One region of the Kribbella sp. NPDC050241 genome, then DNA from elsewhere that is predicted to be linked to it. Evidence: riboswitches for the same ligand, from Rfam matches in the RefSeq annotation. Region 1 holds a riboswitch; each other region holds the start of a gene.
What was found. A riboswitch is a leader RNA that binds a small molecule or an ion and turns the genes downstream of it on or off. The one in region 1 is predicted to bind cobalamin.
Positions count from the first base shown of each region.

Region 2: another riboswitch for cobalamin. It lies ahead of ACIBG5_RS25650 (ribonucleoside-diphosphate reductase subunit alpha); the one in region 1 lies ahead of metE (5-methyltetrahydropteroyltriglutamate--homocysteine S-methyltransferase).
Region 3: another riboswitch for cobalamin. It lies ahead of cobN (cobaltochelatase subunit CobN); the one in region 1 lies ahead of metE (5-methyltetrahydropteroyltriglutamate--homocysteine S-methyltransferase).
Region 4: another riboswitch for cobalamin. It lies ahead of ACIBG5_RS03185 (putative cobaltochelatase); the one in region 1 lies ahead of metE (5-methyltetrahydropteroyltriglutamate--homocysteine S-methyltransferase).

Region 1 covers NZ_JBITJE010000007.1:35,904-39,853, forward strand. Annotated here, with positions in the region: gene ppdK (pyruvate, phosphate dikinase) at 1-241, opposite strand, end outside; cobalamin riboswitch at 560-786, shown strand; gene metE (5-methyltetrahydropteroyltriglutamate--homocysteine S-methyltransferase) at 878-3,133, shown strand; gene ACIBG5_RS29135 (VWA domain-containing protein) at 3,179-3,950, opposite strand, start outside.
Region 2 covers NZ_JBITJE010000005.1:458,532-462,481, forward strand. Annotated here, with positions in the region: gene ACIBG5_RS25650 (ribonucleoside-diphosphate reductase subunit alpha) at 1-1,318, opposite strand, end outside; cobalamin riboswitch at 1,451-1,608, opposite strand; gene ACIBG5_RS25655 (DinB family protein) at 1,669-2,250, opposite strand; gene ACIBG5_RS25660 (Fic family protein) at 2,310-3,575, opposite strand; gene ACIBG5_RS25665 (hypothetical protein) at 3,724-3,950, shown strand, end outside.
Region 3 covers NZ_JBITJE010000001.1:691,693-695,642, forward strand. Annotated here, with positions in the region: gene ACIBG5_RS03150 (DUF3500 domain-containing protein) at 1-369, shown strand, start outside; gene ACIBG5_RS03155 (vanadium-dependent haloperoxidase) at 375-1,679, opposite strand; cobalamin riboswitch at 1,706-1,833, shown strand; gene cobN (cobaltochelatase subunit CobN) at 1,869-3,950, shown strand, end outside.
Region 4 covers NZ_JBITJE010000001.1:700,243-704,192, reverse strand. Annotated here, with positions in the region: gene ACIBG5_RS03185 (putative cobaltochelatase) at 1-1,822, opposite strand, end outside; cobalamin riboswitch at 1,895-2,027, opposite strand; gene ACIBG5_RS03180 (AAA family ATPase) at 2,117-3,950, shown strand, end outside.

The sequences.
Region 1 (3,950 bases):
GGCCGAGCTTCTTGCCCATCTTCTGCTGCAGTACGTCGACGTGGTGGTCGATCTCGTCGGCCAACTCCGGTGGCACCGAGCCGGTGGCCAGGTACGCGCGGCAGGCCTCGGCGCTGATGGTGAATCCGGGTGGCACCGGCAGGCCGAGGTTGGTCATCTCGGCCAGGTTCGCCCCCTTCCCGCCGAGCAGCTCCTTCATGTCCTTGTTGCCTTCGGCGAAGTCGTAGACGAGTTTCGGCACGATCACTCCCTGTGGTTCAGGCGGTGCTTCTGAGCGCGGTGAGGTGGCCCGCTGGCCCATCGACTCCAGTGGCGGGGGCGTTGCTCTCAGAGTAAGCCCAAAAACCAGTCCAGTTGAACACTGGTCTCACGATGCCGACGTGACTCTGCCCACAGGTCGAAGGCCGGAAAACCCTTCCCCCGTTGACAACGCAAGACAATCGGCACGTCCGCCAACGAAACCTTCCGGCGAATCGATCCCGGGGTTTCGTCGCGTCGACGGCGGGTACCGCGAGTGGTGTTCGTCTCGCCGTCCGGCGCGTCGCGGTGCCCGCGGGTTACGCTCGGCACTGCCGACGGTTCGCCTGGTCGGGTGGTCGACGACGAGGCGAGGCAAGAGGGAACCCGGTGTGAATCCGGGACTGCCCCGCAGCGGTGAACGGGAACGACAGCCGTCAGACAGCACTGGACGCCCGGCGTCCGGGAAGCGACGGCCAGTAGGCCGACCGGTCGGACCGACCGGACTGCCCGTGAGTCCGAAGACCTGCCGACGGTCCGCGCACCAGCCGGTGCGCGGTGGATCGGTGGTCTCGTGGGAGGACCCGTCCGGCGTCTCCGCGACCCCGCCGATCCCTGGCACGCTCGCGAGGAGAGAGACGTGAACACCATCAAGACAGTGCTGGGCTATCCGCGCATCGGCCCGGACCGCGAACTCAAGAAGGCCGTCGAGAAGTACTGGTCCGGCGACAGCGACGCGGCCGAACTGGAGGCGACCGCCCACCGACTGCGCGCCGACACCTGGCGCGACCTGGCCGGCCGCGGACTCGACGTTCTCCCCGGTAACACCTTCTCGTACTACGACCAGATGCTCGACCATGTGCAGCTGTTCGGGATCATTCCGGAGCGCTTCCGCGCCCTCGATCGCTCCGGACTCGACACGTACTTCGCGATGGCACGTGGCCACGCCGAGGTCGCGCCGCTGGAGCTGACCAAGTGGTTCGACACCAACTACCACTACTTGGTCCCCGAGCTCGCCGAGAACACGGTGTTCCGGCTCAACCCGGCCAAGCCACTCGAGGACCTGGCGGCCGCGCGAGAAGCCGGTGTGGAAACCCGTCCGGTCCTGATCGGACCACTGACCTTCCTGCTGCTCTCGAAATCCACAACTCCGGGCTTCGAGCCACTCAGCCTGCTCGACCGTCTCCTGGACGCGTACGCCGAACTCCTCGGCAGGCTCGATGCCGCGGGAGCCGACTGGGTGCAACTGGACGAGCCGGTCTTGGTCCAGGACCGCACACCGGCTGAGCTCGACGCCCTCCGTCGCGCGTACGACCGGTTGGCGAAGCTCACCGAACGCCCGCGTCTCCTGGTCGCGACGTACTTCGGAGATCCCGGTGCTGCCCTGCCGGTGCTGGCGTCCACCGCGGTCGAAGGGCTGGCGGTCGACCTCGTGTCCACTCCTGGACTGGTCGACCAACTGGCCGTCTTGCCGTCCATCCAGCGTAAGACCGTTTTCGCCGGGGTGGTCGACGGCCGGAACGTCTGGCGCACTCCCCTGGGTGAGGCGTTGTCGACCTGCGTGAAGCTGCTCGGCTCCGTCGGCCGGCTCGCCGTCTCCACCTCGTGCTCGCTGCTCCACCTGCCGTACGACGTGGATGCGGAGGACGAGCTTGATCCGCAGGTGCGGGCGCGACTCGCGTTCGCGCGGCAGAAAGTCGACGAGGTAGTCCTGCTCGGCCGTGCGCTCAGCGAGGACGAGCCCCGCGTACTGGTGAACCTCGACAATCCGTCCCGCGGCCCGTTGAACGACTCCGGCCTCGCTCGTGAGCAGGCGGTCCGCGACCGGGTCGCCGCGATCCGTCCCGAGGATCGGCAGCGAGCGCCGTACGACGAACGCCGGACCGCGCAGGAGTCGATCGGGCTGCCGGATCTCGCGACCACCACGATCGGCTCGTTCCCGCAGACCGCGGACCTCCGCCGAACCCGCACCGAACTCCGGTCCGGCCGGATCGACCAGGCGACGTACGACGAGCGGATGCGGGCCGAGATCGCGCGAGTGATCAGCCTGCAGGAAGAGCTCGGGCTGGACGTGCTCGTGCACGGCGAGCCCGAGCGCAACGACATGGTCCAGTACTTCGCCGAGCAGCTGGATGGCTTCGCGACCACCAGGCACGGCTGGGTGCAGTCGTACGGCAGCCGGTGCGTCCGGCCACCGATCCTGTACGGCGACGTGTCGCGACCCGAGCCGATGACCGTGCGCTGGGCGTCGTACGCGCAATCGCTGACCGAGCGGCCGGTGAAGGGGATGCTGACCGGGCCGGTGACGATCCTGGCCTGGTCCTTCGTCCGCGACGACCAGCCCGTCGCCGTCACCGTCGATCAGGTCGCGCTGGCCCTGCGGGACGAGGTGGCCGACCTAGCGTCGGCCGGGATCAGGATCGTGCAGGTGGACGAACCTGCGCTGCGCGAGTTGCTGCCGTTGCGATCGGCGGAGCAGCGGGCGTACCTGGACTGGTCGGTCGGTGCGTTCCGGCTGGCCACCGGCGGGGCGTCCGCCGAGATCCAGATCCACACGCATCTGTGCTACTCGGAGTTCGGTGCGGTGATCGCCGGGATCGACGGACTGGACGCCGACGTGACCACGATCGAGGCCGCGCGGTCACGCATGGAGATCCTCGGCGACCTGGCCGCCTGCGGATTCCGCCGCGGCGTCGGGCCAGGCGTGTACGACATCCACTCTCCTCGCGTCCCCAGCCAGGACGAACTCACGGATCTGATTGCCCGGGCCGTGGCGGCCGTGCCGGCAGACCGGTTGTGGATCAATCCTGACTGCGGCCTGAAGACCCGCGGCTACGACGAGGTGATCCCCGCGCTCCGGCACCTGGTCCAAGCGGCCCGGACTGCCCGCAGCTGAGTGGCCTTGCCGTGGGCACCTTGTTTGGTGCCCACGGCAACCGAGTCAGAGTTTGCGGCGGGTGCGGAGGTAGTCGCCTACTACGGCGGCGCCGAGGCCGTCGGGGTCGGGGGCCAGGACTCGGCCGCCGCTGCGGCGGGCCAATAGGTCGACGAAGGCGTTGAGGCGGGGGTCGTCGCCCAGGCGGAAGACCGTGAGCGACGCGCCGAGTTTGGCCAGGCGGTCCACCTCGAAGATCGTCTTGCGGAGCGTGGCCGGCTCGGGTGGGTAGGAGAATTCCGCCGTACCGTCCGGCTCGAGGTGCGCGGTCGGCTCGCCGTCGGTCACCATCAGGACCACCGGCTGCGCGTCCGGATGACGACGCAGATGACGGCCGGCCAGCAGCAGGGCGTGGTGCGCGTTCGTCCCCTGCTCCCAGGCGCCCTCCATCCCGATCAGCTGCGGCAACTCGACGACTCCGGCGTACCTCCCGAACGTGATCAGCTGGAGCGCGTCGTTGCGGTAGCGGGTCGAGATGAGCTGGTGCAGCGCGAGTGCCGTCCGCTTCATCGGCAGCCAACGGCCCTCCTGGACCATCGACCACGACGTGTCGACCAGCAACGCGACCGCGGCCCGGGCGCGGTGCTCGGTCTCCGCGATCTCCACATCAGCCACATCCAGCTTGACCGACCCACTGCGCGTAGCACTCCGCAGTACTGCGTTCCGCACGGTCCGAGGCACATCCCACGGCTGGGTGTCGCCGAACTGCCATTGCCGGCTGGAGCCACTCAGCTCCCCAGCCGCCCCGGCATTGGCGGCGTCGCGTTCACCCGATCCC
Region 2 (3,950 bases), on a different contig from region 1:
CGAGGTACGCGCAGACCGCACCCTTGCGCTTGCCACCCTGGTTCACCGCGACCGCGGTGTCGTTGGCGATCTTCAGGAACGGTACGACGCCCTGCGACTCACCGTTGGTCCCGCGGATCCTGGCGCCGATGCCGCGCACCGGGGTCCAGTCGTTGCCGAGGCCGCCGGAGTACTTGGCGAGCAGCGCGTTGTTGCGGATGCCTGCGAAGATCTCGGCCAGGTCGTCCTGGACGGTGGTCAGGAAGCAGGCAGACAGCTGCGGTCGGGTCGTGCCGGAGTTGAACAGGATCGGCGTCGACGTCATGAACCGGAACGAGCTGAGCATTTCGTAGAACTCGATGGCCTTTGCGTCACGGTCGTCCTCGCGCAGCGCCATCCCCATCGCGACGCGCAGGAAAAGCGCCTGCGGCAGCTCGAAGCGCACCTTGTCGATGTGCAGCAGGTAGCGGTCGTACAAGGTCTGCAGGCTGAGGAAGGTGAAGTCCAGGTCGCGCTCGGGCTGGATCGCGGCGGCGAGGCGCGGGAGGTCGAAGGTGGCCAGCTCGGGATCGAGATGCCCGGCTTCGACCCCGAGTTCGACGTAGCGCGGGAAGTAGTCCACGTACGCCTGGGCCATCTCCGCCTGGCTGGCCTGCCGCGGCTCGCCGTGGACGCGGCCGAGCGCCTCGCGACGGATCTGGTCGAGCAGCAGCCGGGACGCGGCGAAGCTGTACTGCGGCTCGGTCTCGACGTACGACCGGGCGGCCATCACCAGAGCGAGCTCGACCTCGTGTTGTGCGATGCCGTCGTAGCAGGAACCGAGGGTCTCGTCGAGGATCAGCTCGGGGTCGACCGCGTCCAGACCCGTGGCCGCCTCCGCGACGATCACGCGCAGCCGGTCGATGTCGAGCGGCGCGGTGCTGCCGTCGGCCGCGCGGACGCTGAGCGCGGGCTTGTCGGTGATGCCGGAAGGGTCGGCCGGGGTGCGGGCCTTGGTGCGCTCCTCGCGGTAGAGGACGTACGCACGGGCGACCTGGTGCTCGCCGGCGCGCATCAGCGCCAGCTCGACCTGGTCCTGGATGTCCTCGACCTGCACGCTGCGGCGGGCGTCACCGCGGCTCGTCAGGGCCTCGACGACCCGGCCGGTCAAGTCCGTCACCAGGTCACGGACCCGGTGGGTGGTGCCCGCCTCGGCACCCTCGACGGCGAGGAACGCCTTGGTCATGGCGACCGAGATCTTGGTCTGGTCGAAGCCGGTGTGGCCGCCGTCGCGGCGTACGACGGTCAGCTGGATCGACCGGTCGGCTGTCGCCGACCGGGATGAGGAAGCAATCGTCACAGGTGTTGTCTCCAAAAGAGTTCGGAGGATCGGAGCCACGCGGAGGGGCGCACGACGGGGCCGGCAGAACCGGCCGGGAACACTGCCGCCACGCCCTGCGACCCACCCGCGAGGTCTCGGACCACGTGCACCGGCGGTGCACGCGCCGGTGGCAGGTATCCGGACTCGCGGAAGGCTTCCGCTCACCGTTGCGGGGCAGTTCCGGACTCGCACCGGATTCCCCTGTTGCCTCGGCGTGGCCCCACATCTTGTGGTGCCGACCACTCCGAACCACCAGCAGTAGTGATGCTAAGTGGCTGACCCTAGATCTTGTGGTAGCGCCACGCCGCATGTCGCACATGTTGTGGTCCTCACGCCGCGACCGCGTAGAGGTCCTGGAGCGTCATGATCTCCGAGCCATGGTGGATCAGCTCACGATTCAGCCGCAGTACGACGTGACCGAACGGCTCGCCCGCGTCCAGCTCGGTCGCCTGGCTGAGGCCGATCGTCATCACCTGCTCCTCGTCGAGAGCGGCGATCGCGTCCTGCCAGGCCTCGACCCAGTGAGTCAGCCACGCCACCGCATCGCGCGCGTTGCCGTGCAGGGTGATGTCGGCACGTCCCTGTTGGCTCGCGCCGAACGTCCACTCCCAGCGCTCGAAGAACGTCTCGGTCAGATGGGCGATCAGCCAGGCGATCGTGCGTGGCCCGCGATGGTCCGGCTCGTCGGGCCACTGCGCGACCCACTCGCCGGACCCGAGTGATCGGAACCGCCCGGTGTAGTGCCGGCGTACGACGGTCAGCGCCTCGCTGCTCGGTCGCCAGAAGTACTGGTCGTCGGTCAACTGCGCGAGCCGGCCGGACAGCACCATCCAGCTGAAGCCGAGCTGGCCCCGGACCATGGCCATCGCCGATGGCCGGTGCAGGATGTCCCAGTCGAACGGCTCTGGCATCATCTCTCCCTGTACGATCGAACATATGTTCGAATTCTTGCTCGCTCGGGAGAAGAAAGTCAATGTGCGTGGCGTGTTGGTGCTGGCCTCGATGGAACCGGTCTGCTAGGTGGCTCGATCCGGGTGTCCGCGGCCGGGCTGGCGAAGCGGCGTTCGAGCAGGGTGAACGCGTCGATCAGTTCGGGCGCCTCGTAGACGCGGTTGCGTCGGCCGTCGGTGATCTCACGCAGGATGCGGGCCTCGACGAGCCTCGCCAGACCCTGGTTGGTTGCCTGCTGGGAGCGGTCGACAAGTTGCGCGGCCGCCGCGAGCGTGAGCACCGGCGCGGCAGGCAGTGCCTCGATGAGCAGGTCGGCTGTCGAGCCGCCGCGGACAGGCGCGGCTCGCTCGCGCCATGCGGACTTCAGTTCGGCGGCCGTCTGCTCGAAGCGAGCGGCCTCCGCCGTCGCGTGGCTGCAGGCCATCGCGAACATCCGCAGCCACGGATTCGCCGCCGACCGAGCCTTCGCAGTAGTCGCGCGACCGACATGCCGGAACGCCGTCAGTGCTTCGACGTACTGCATCGCGTGCGTGGCGAGCGACAGCGACACCGGCGGCACGGTCCGCGTGACCAGTCCATCGGCCCGCAGGATCAGGTGGATCAGCGCTCGCCCGGTCCGGCCGTTGCCATCGGCAAATGGGTGGATGGTCTCGAACTGTGCGTGCGCGATCGCGGCCTTCGCCAGCACCGGCAGCCGGGACTCCCGGACGAAGGTCATCAGATCCGCCAGCAGGTCGGGCACCAGGTGCGCCGGCGGCGGGACGTAGTACGCCTCCGCGGGGGAGCGGCCGCCGATCCAGTTCTGCAGGAAGCGGACCTCGCCGCCGAACTCGGGTGTCGGGGACTGGGCCATCAAGCGCCGGTGCGCCTCGAGCAGGTGGTCGACCTCGAGCTTGTCGCCGGCCTGGACGGATTCGGTCGCCCAGGTCATCGCGTCGACCGCGCCGAGCACCTCCTCGGCGGTGACGTCGCGCTGCCGGTCCCGCAGTACGTCGGCCTTGAGCAGGCGACGCGCGCCGACCACCAGCCCTTCGATCTGCGACGACCCGACAGCCTCCGCCCGCAGCAGCAGGCGGGCCAGGGCTTCGCTGTTCGTCAGGACGGCGGCCGTCGCGTCCAGGCGGGCCAGATCGCCGGCGGCGTCCTCCAACGCCGCGAGGACGTCGTCGCTCAGGTCGAACTCGCGCCCGACCAACGGGTCCGGGAAGTACAGCTCGTACGACCCGCCCAACCGCTCGGCCCGGGTGAACCCGTCCGGATGCCCAGGCCACCGATGCAACTCCACCCGTGCCATAATCCTTATTCAAGCTTATTTCACAACCTTGAACAAGGGGATGCGATCAAGCAGGCGGTGTTCACCCGCTCGCCACCAGGACGCGTCACAATCAGTCCCCCGCCCGGCGTCGCCGGGCGATTACCGAAGGAGCCCGGCGATGACGGAGACCGAGCCGCAGGACGAGCATTCCGGTCTGCTGCACTCTCTCGGCAAACACCTGCCGCACCACCAGCACCATCCGGAGACCGACGACGTCACCGAGTCGGAGGAGGCGGTCGGCTTCGACCTCGACACCGACTCGGCGCTGCCGCACCCGCATCACCCGGACGGCAATACGTTCGACCGCACCAAGGATCTGTCCTACGGTCGACTGCCAGACGACCC
Region 3 (3,950 bases), on a different contig from region 1:
CGGCACGACCCGGTCGCCGACGCCAGCCTTCTCCACCAGGGCCTCGCGTACGGCGACATGACCGCGGAACAACGGCAGTTGTTCAGCCTCCTCATCGGCCAGTACGTCGGAAGGGCCGCCGGACCGATCGGGTTGCAGACCTGGCAGGACATCACCGACCAGGGCATCGAGCGCCTCAGCTTCGCCTGGGCCGGCGCGACCGAACCCGGCATCGGTCACCGCCATTACTACTCGATCGCCGGCCCGACGTTCCTGGCCGAGTACGACAACACCCAGGACGACGCCAACCACATCCACTCGGTCTGGCGAGACCTCCGCAACGACTGGGGCACCGACCTCCTCGCCGCCCACTACGCGATGCACCGCTGAGCGATTCAGCGGAACTGGTGGGTCGCGACCCAGTTCGCGACTTGGCGGCCGAGCCGGTTCCCGTCGTCCACCGCTTGGCGGAACTGCAGACCCTGCCAGACCTGGGAGCTTCTCGTCTCGTCGTCCAGCAGCAGGGCGGAGTCGAAGTGCCGGGTCGTCGAGGTCACCGGCGAGGAGACGTTCAGGTCGAGTGAACGCCCGCCGAACAGCCGGCGGAAGGTCTCCGTCGCCGCGCCGGTGATGCAGGCGTGGCTGCTGACGTACTCCGGGTCCGGTGGTGTCGCGATCAGGGGTTTCCACTCCGGATCGCCGGTGGTGTCGCCGTTGCCGTCGATGTCGGCCAGGTGGATCGCCGTACCCGGTCGCCAGAAGGCGAAGTCGTACTTGGTCCGCCAGCACGCGACCAGGGCGTCGGCGGTGCTGGTGCCGAGGAGCGCGAAGGCACGCGCACTCGTGACGGTGTCCAGTCCGCGCCGGGTGACCTTGTCGCGCAGCGCCTGCTGGTACTGCGCGACCGGGTTCGCGCTCCAGAACAGCGCGGTCTCGGTCTGCTCCGCCGTACGACTGGAGCCGTCCTTCGCGCCCTTCTTCGTCACTTCCGCGAGCTCGCGGGCGTAGGCCTCGGAGTCGAGCGGGTCGGGACCAGGCAGCTCTACCTGCTTCGGCGACTTGAGCACGAGCGGCCGGACGAACCCGAGCCACTGCACTCGCATCGGCTCACTGTTCGCCGGCCGCCACCTGCCCGGTCCGGGCGTGACGTCCAATGACCGTGCGGCATCGCGCCCGTCGTTGCGCCGTGCCGCGATCAGCGCATCCGCGGCTGCCTGACCGACCTCCTGCCCCCGCGCCTTCGCTGGGCCGCTCGAGACGTCGCTGAGCGACGCGGAGTAGTCAGCCTCGAGCTGCCGTGCCGAAGCCGGGAAGTAGTGACTCAGCACGCGGTACGCCGCGGTCGCGGCCGCGGCCTGCGTCGATGCGTGGGCCTGGGCTCGTGGCTGCTTCAGATACGGCCGGTAGTGACCCTCGATCGTGACGACCGCGTCGTACACGGCGATCGACACGAAGCCGAAGTACTGCCCGGACACGGGAATCGGGGTGGAGTTCTCGGTGAGGATGGTCCGTTCGGCGATCGCGTTCCAGGTCGTGACCACCGCCGGATCCGTGTCGTCGGTGCCGTCGCCTTGGCGAATGCCGGTCGCCAGGCTGGTCGGGACCAGGACGGCCGAGGCGACGAGACCGGCAGCGAGAGCGATGACGAGTCCAGGGTGTTCGCGGCGCACCGGATTCTCCTTCAGCCGCCTTCTGGTCACGTCCAGCATAAGTGGGCGCGTCCGATAGAGTCTCGGCGTCAAGCGATGGCAACTGCAGGAACCCGGTGTGAGTCCGGGACGGTCCCGCCACTGTGACCCAGCGCCGTAGTCAGGCGTAGGGGAGTCAGGAACTGCCGCTGTCGCACCTCCGGACGGGGCGTGGACACCCCGAGGAAGGACCGGTCGCGCATGCCCGCGAACCTCCTGCTGCTCTCCACCGCCGACACCGATCTGCTCGCCGCCGCCGAGGCGGACGCCGGCTGGAAGGTCGCGAACCCCGCCCGGCTCGACCTCGCCGACCTGGCCCCGTTGCTGGACGCGGCCGAGATCGTCGTGGTCCGGTTGCTCGGCGGTCGCCGGGCCTGGGAGGAGGGCCTCGACGCGGTGCTCGCCTCCGGCAAGCCGGCGGTCGTGGTCAGTGGCGAGGCCGCGCCCGACGCCGAACTGATGTCGTTGTCGACCGTGCCTGCGGGCGCGGTGACCGAGGCGCTGGCCTACCTGCGTGAAGGCGGATCCGAGAATCTGCGCAACCTGGCCGGCTTCCTGAGCGACACGCTGCTGCTGACGGGCGACGCGTTCGACCCGCCCCGCGCACTCCCGGCGTACGGCGTCCGCGGGACGTTCGTCGAGGATGAGCGGCCGGTGGTCGGCATCGTCTACTACCGAGCGCACGAGATCTCCGGGAACACGGCCTTCGTCGATGCGCTGGCAAGTGCGGTCGAGGCCGCCGGCGCGCAGCCGCTGCCCGTGTACTGCGGGACGCTCCGCGGACTCGACCCGACCAGCGATGAGAACGCCGGACTGTTCGACCTGCTGCGGAAGTGCGACGTCCTCGTCACGACCCTCCTGGCCGCCGGCGGGTCCGTCGCGGCCAACGCGAGCGCAGGCGGCTCGGATGATGCCTGGGACGCCGGCGCGCTCGCGTCCCTCGACATCCCGCTGATCCAAGGCCTCGCGCTGACCTCGACCCGCGAGCAGTGGCTGGCCAGCGACGCCGCGATCAGTCCGATGGACGCCGCGACCCAGGTGGCGATCCCCGAGTTCGACGGACGACTGATCACGATCCCGTTCTCCTTCAAGGCGTACGACGCCGACGGTCTGGCCCGGTACGCGCCGGACCCGGAGCGGTGTACCCGGCTGGCAGGAATCGCGGTGGCGCATGCACGGCTCCGGCACGTGCCGAACGGCGACAAGCGACTCGCGCTGGTGCTGTCGTCGTACCCGACCAAGCACGCCCGGATCGGGAACGCGGTCGGCCTGGACACTCCAGCCTCGGCGGTCGTCCTGCTCGGGCAGCTCGAGGACGCCGGGTACGACCTCGGCGGCCTCGACCTCAGTGAACTGCAGGGCGCGGACGGCGCGGACGGGCTCATTCACCGACTGATCGCGGCGGGCGGTCACGACGTCGACTGGCTCACCGACGAGCAGTTGGCCAACGCCGTCGCGACGATCCCGCGGTCGGTCTACCAGCAGTGGTTCGGTCGCGTGCCGGAGTCGTTGCGCGAGGCAATGACCGAGGCGTGGGGCGAGCCGCCCGGTGAGCTGTACGTCGACACGTCCAGGGACGAGCCCGCGATCGCGTTGGCGGCGCTGCGCTTCGGGAACGTCGTACTGATGATCCAGCCGCCGCGCGGCTTCGGGGAGAATCCGGTCGCGATCTACCACGACCCGGACATGGCGCCGTCGCACCACTACCTGGCGGCGTACCGCTGGCTGGAGGCCCCGCCGTCGGATGGCGGCTTCGGTGCGCACGCGGTCGTCCACCTGGGCAAGCACGGCACGCTCGAATGGCTGCCGGGCAAGGGGATCGGGATGGCGGCCGGCTGCGCGCCGGACGCCGTCCTCGGGAATATGCCGATGGTCTACCCGTTCATCGTCAACGACCCCGGTGAGGGGACGCAGGCGAAGCGGCGCGCGCACGCGACCGTCGTCGACCACCTGGTCCCGCCGATGGCGCGGGCCGAGACGTACGGCGACATGGCGAAGCTGGAGTATCTGCTCGACGAGTACGCGACCGTGTCGGCTCTGGACCCGGACAAGGTGCCGACGCTGCGTGCGCAGATCTGGACCCTGATCCAGGCGGCCCAACTGCATCACGACCTGCACACGTCCGAGCGGCCCGAGGACGACGACTTCGACGAGTTCGTCCTGCACCTGGACGGCTATCTGTGCGAGATCAAGGACGTTCAGATCCGCGACGGTCTGCACATCCTCGGTGGTGCACCGGCCGGTGAGGCACGGATCAACCTGGTGCTCGCCGTACTGCGTGCG
Region 4 (3,950 bases), on a different contig from region 1:
CGTGGGTGGCTCGGCCGTCGGTGACGAGCACGAGCAGTGGGCGTCGACGTGGGTCGCGGATCGCGGCGATCCGCAGTACCTCGGCGGCTTGCAGCAGTCCCTCGGCGAGCGGCGTACGTCCGCCCGTCGGCAGCGATTCAAGCCGGCGTACGGCGGTCTCGACGCTGCCGGTGGGCGGCAGGGCGACCGTCGCAGCGGCACCGGCGAACGTGACGAGGCCGACGGTGTCACGGCGCTGGTACGCGTCCAGGAGCAGCGAGACGATCGCGGTCTTCACCTCACCCATCCGCTTCTTCGTTCCCATCGAGCCGGACGCGTCCACGCAGAACAGCACGAGGTTGCCCTCGCGCCCTTCTCGTACGGCGAGCCGCACATCCGCCGCCCGCACCGCGAGCCCCGGCCCGGTCCGCCCGCGCGCATGCTGATGCGGAGCCGCGGATCGGATAGTTGCCAGGAGATGCGGGCGGCCTGCCTCACGTCCTGCCCGTGAACGGTCGCCCACCACGCGCCCGACCTCGGTGATCGCCCGGGACCGCCGACCGGCGACGCCTGTCCCGGCGGCCTGCACACTGAGCAACCGCGCCTTGTAGGGCTCCGAGCTGCCGACTACCTCACCAGCCGGCGCCGGCCCAGGCCGGCCACTCGCCTCGCCGCCTTCTGGCCCATCCGGGTCGACTCCGGCCGGGTCTGCGGTGGAGTCGGCAGGGTCCGCGTCGGCCGGGCTGCCGTCGTCCGCGGGATCCGCTCCCCCGCCCGGACCGCCTGGACCGTCCGGATCGTCGTCCGGGTCCTCCGGGGGCGGAGTGCTGTTGTTGATCGCCTCTTCCAGCTGGTCCTCGTCAAGACCTGGAGCGTCGAACGGATTTCGACGACGCCGGTGCGGCAACGCCAGCTTGGCGGCCGCGCGCACATCATCCACCTCGACCACAGTGCGCCCGGACCAGGCAGCGTGGGCAACCGCCGTACGCGCGGTGACCAAGTCGGCCCGCATCCCGTCGACGTCGAACGACGCGCAGATCTCCGCGATCTGACGCAAAGCGGGGTCGGTGAGAATCACCTCGGTCAGCAGGGCACGAGCCTTGACGATGCGCTCGGCGAGCTCGCGCTGCGGACCGTCGTACCGAGCAATGAAGGCATCCGGATCAGCCTCGTATCCGAGCCGAGCCCGCATCACCTCGACCCGGACGGCAGGATCCCGGCTGGCGACGACATCAACAGTCAGCCCGAACCGGTCGAGCAACTGCGGCCGGAGCTCACCCTCCTCCGGGTTCATCGTGCCGACCAGCACGAACCGCGCCGGGTGCGTGACCGACACCCCGTCCCGCTCGACCGTCGCACGTCCCATCGCCGCCGCATCGAGCAGTACGTCGACCAGATGGTCGTGCAGCAGATTGACCTCATCGACGTACAGGATCCCGCGGTGCGCCGCGGCCAGCAGACCAGGCTCGTACGCCGTGATGCCCTCGGCCAGCGCCTTCTCGAGATGCAACGACCCGAGCACACGGTCCTCGGTCGCACCCACTGGAAGCTCGACCAGCCGGGCCGGCCGGGATTCGCTGACCGACGAATGCGGCCCGTCGGGACAGGCCGGGTCCGGGTGGTCGGGGTCGCAGGAGAAGCGGCAGCCCGGTACGACGTCCACCGTCGGGAGGATCTCGGTCAGTGCGCGGACCGCGGTCGACTTCGCCGTACCCTTCTCGCCCCGGATCAGCACCCCACCGATCGCCGGCGAGATCGCCGCCAGAATCAGGGCGAGCTGAAGATCGTCCATCCCGACCACGGCGGTGAACGGGAAACCACTGGACGGTGAGGCAGGCCGCATGAGCGGTGGATCCCTTCGTCGAGCGGGTATCCACGCCCGCCGGCAGCTGGTACGCCGTACCACGGAGACCGCAGTCCGACGGACGGAGGTGGATGTCCTGGCTTCCGGGATTCACCCCGGTCACAGTGGCGGGACCGCCCCGGACTCCCGGCCGAAGCCGGTCACCGGTGTTCCTCCACAACCGTCCGCCCGATCATGACACACGCCACCCATCCCTCAGCGACCAGGTTCACACCCGCACCCGGCGGTGGTGGGCCTGTCGGTTGGGCGCGGATGGGTGTTCACTGAGGTGACATGGGGGGTCTTCGGGCCGATCATCGGTTTGCGGGACGGGCCGTCGAACAGGAACTGCTCGGCGATGTGCTGCGCGACGCCGTCGGCGGGATCCCGCGCGCGATCGTGATCCACGGTGAAGCCGGCATCGGAAAGAGCCGCTTGGCGCGGGAGATGTGCCGGGATCCGCGGCTGACCGTCCTGTGGGGATCGTGCGTGCACTTCGGTGGCGCGTCGGTTCCGTTCGCCCCGATCAGCGGCGCACTGCAGGACTGGCTCAGCCAGGCCGACGCGGACGAGCGGGAGCGGATCCTCGCCGCGACCGATCGGCTGACCGCCTTGCTTCCCTCGATCGGCACGAACGGCAGCGGCGACGCTGCCGACGGCATCGACTCGACGCGGCTGCCGATGCTGGTCGATCTCGTGCTGAACCGGATCGCGGACCAGCGCCCGACGGTGGTCGTCATCGACGACCTGCAGTGGGCCGACGTGGCCTCGCTGGACGTGCTGTCCTACTTGATCGCCGGATTCCGGGTCCAGCGGCTGGTCCTGATCGCCACCTGCAGGACCGAGGAACGCGGCGAGGGGCATCCACTCCACTCCTGGCTGGCCGACATGCGCCGGATGCCGTACTTCGGCGAGACTTCCTTGCAACCGCTCGACCTGGGGGCCGTCAGCAACCAGATCGAAGGACTGCTCGGCCACACGCCCGACATCGAGCTCGCGACCGAGGTCCTGGCCAGGTCGGACGGCAACCCCTATCTCGTCGAACTCATGGTCCGCGGCCTGTCCGGCGCTGAGCGAAGTCTGCCTCCAACGGTCCCGGCCGCACTCGGGGAAGCGCTGCTCGCCACCTGGCACGGCCTCAGCGAACGGGCCCGGCTGCTCACCAGAGTTCTCGCCGTTGGCGGTCGCCCGACGTCGTCCGCGGTACTGAGCCAGGTCGCATCCGGCCATGGGATCGACGCGAATCAGATCACCCCCAGCCTGTCCGAGGCGCAGGACCGTGGGGTCGTGCGCAACGACAGCGGTAGCTGGTGGTTCCGTCATCCGCTGCTGGCCGAGGTTCTGTACGACGGTCTGTCGCCCGACCAATCGATCGAGCTGCATTCCGACTATGTCCGCGTACTCGAGTCGCGACCCGCCGAGTTGACGGCCGCCGACCTGGCGGTCCACAACGAACGAGCCGGCAACATCGATGCGACCTTCCGCTGGTCGCTGGTGGCGGCCGACCAGGCAGCGCAGCTACGGGCCCCGTCCGAAGAGGCGATCCAACTCCGCCGCGCGTGCGCTCTCTGGGAGTCGGCATCACCAGCGATCCGAGGCGGGCGTGACGACAGAATCCGCTTGTTGCGACGGACAAGCACGATCTGTCTCCGGGCAAGCCTGGCCGACGCGGCCGTCCCGCTCCTGACCGAGGCATTGAGCCTGGTGGACAAAACGCGCGAGCCGTTGCTGGCCTGCGATCTCCTGGTCGCGCGGTCCGACGCCCGCTGGAGCTCGACCGCGCCCGGCATGCCGGACCTGGCCGACGTTCGGGAAGCGATCGAGTTGACGACCGACTTCCCCGCGAGCGCAGAGCGCGCCGTCGCGTTCGCGGAGCTGTCCGAGAGCGAGACGCTGCACGGCCTGCCAGACGACGTACTGCACGCAGAGGAAGCGGTCCGGATCGCGCACAGGTCAGGCTCGGCGCAAGCCATCGGGCGAGCCTTGGGTGCATTGGCGGCTGTGTCCGACAGTCGCGCGCCGCTCGAGTCGCTCGCCGGTGCGGAGGTTGCGGAGCAGCTGGCCAGGTCCTGCGGAGATATCGACACCGCCACCAATGCCGCCATCTTCCGTTTCAATGCCCTCCACA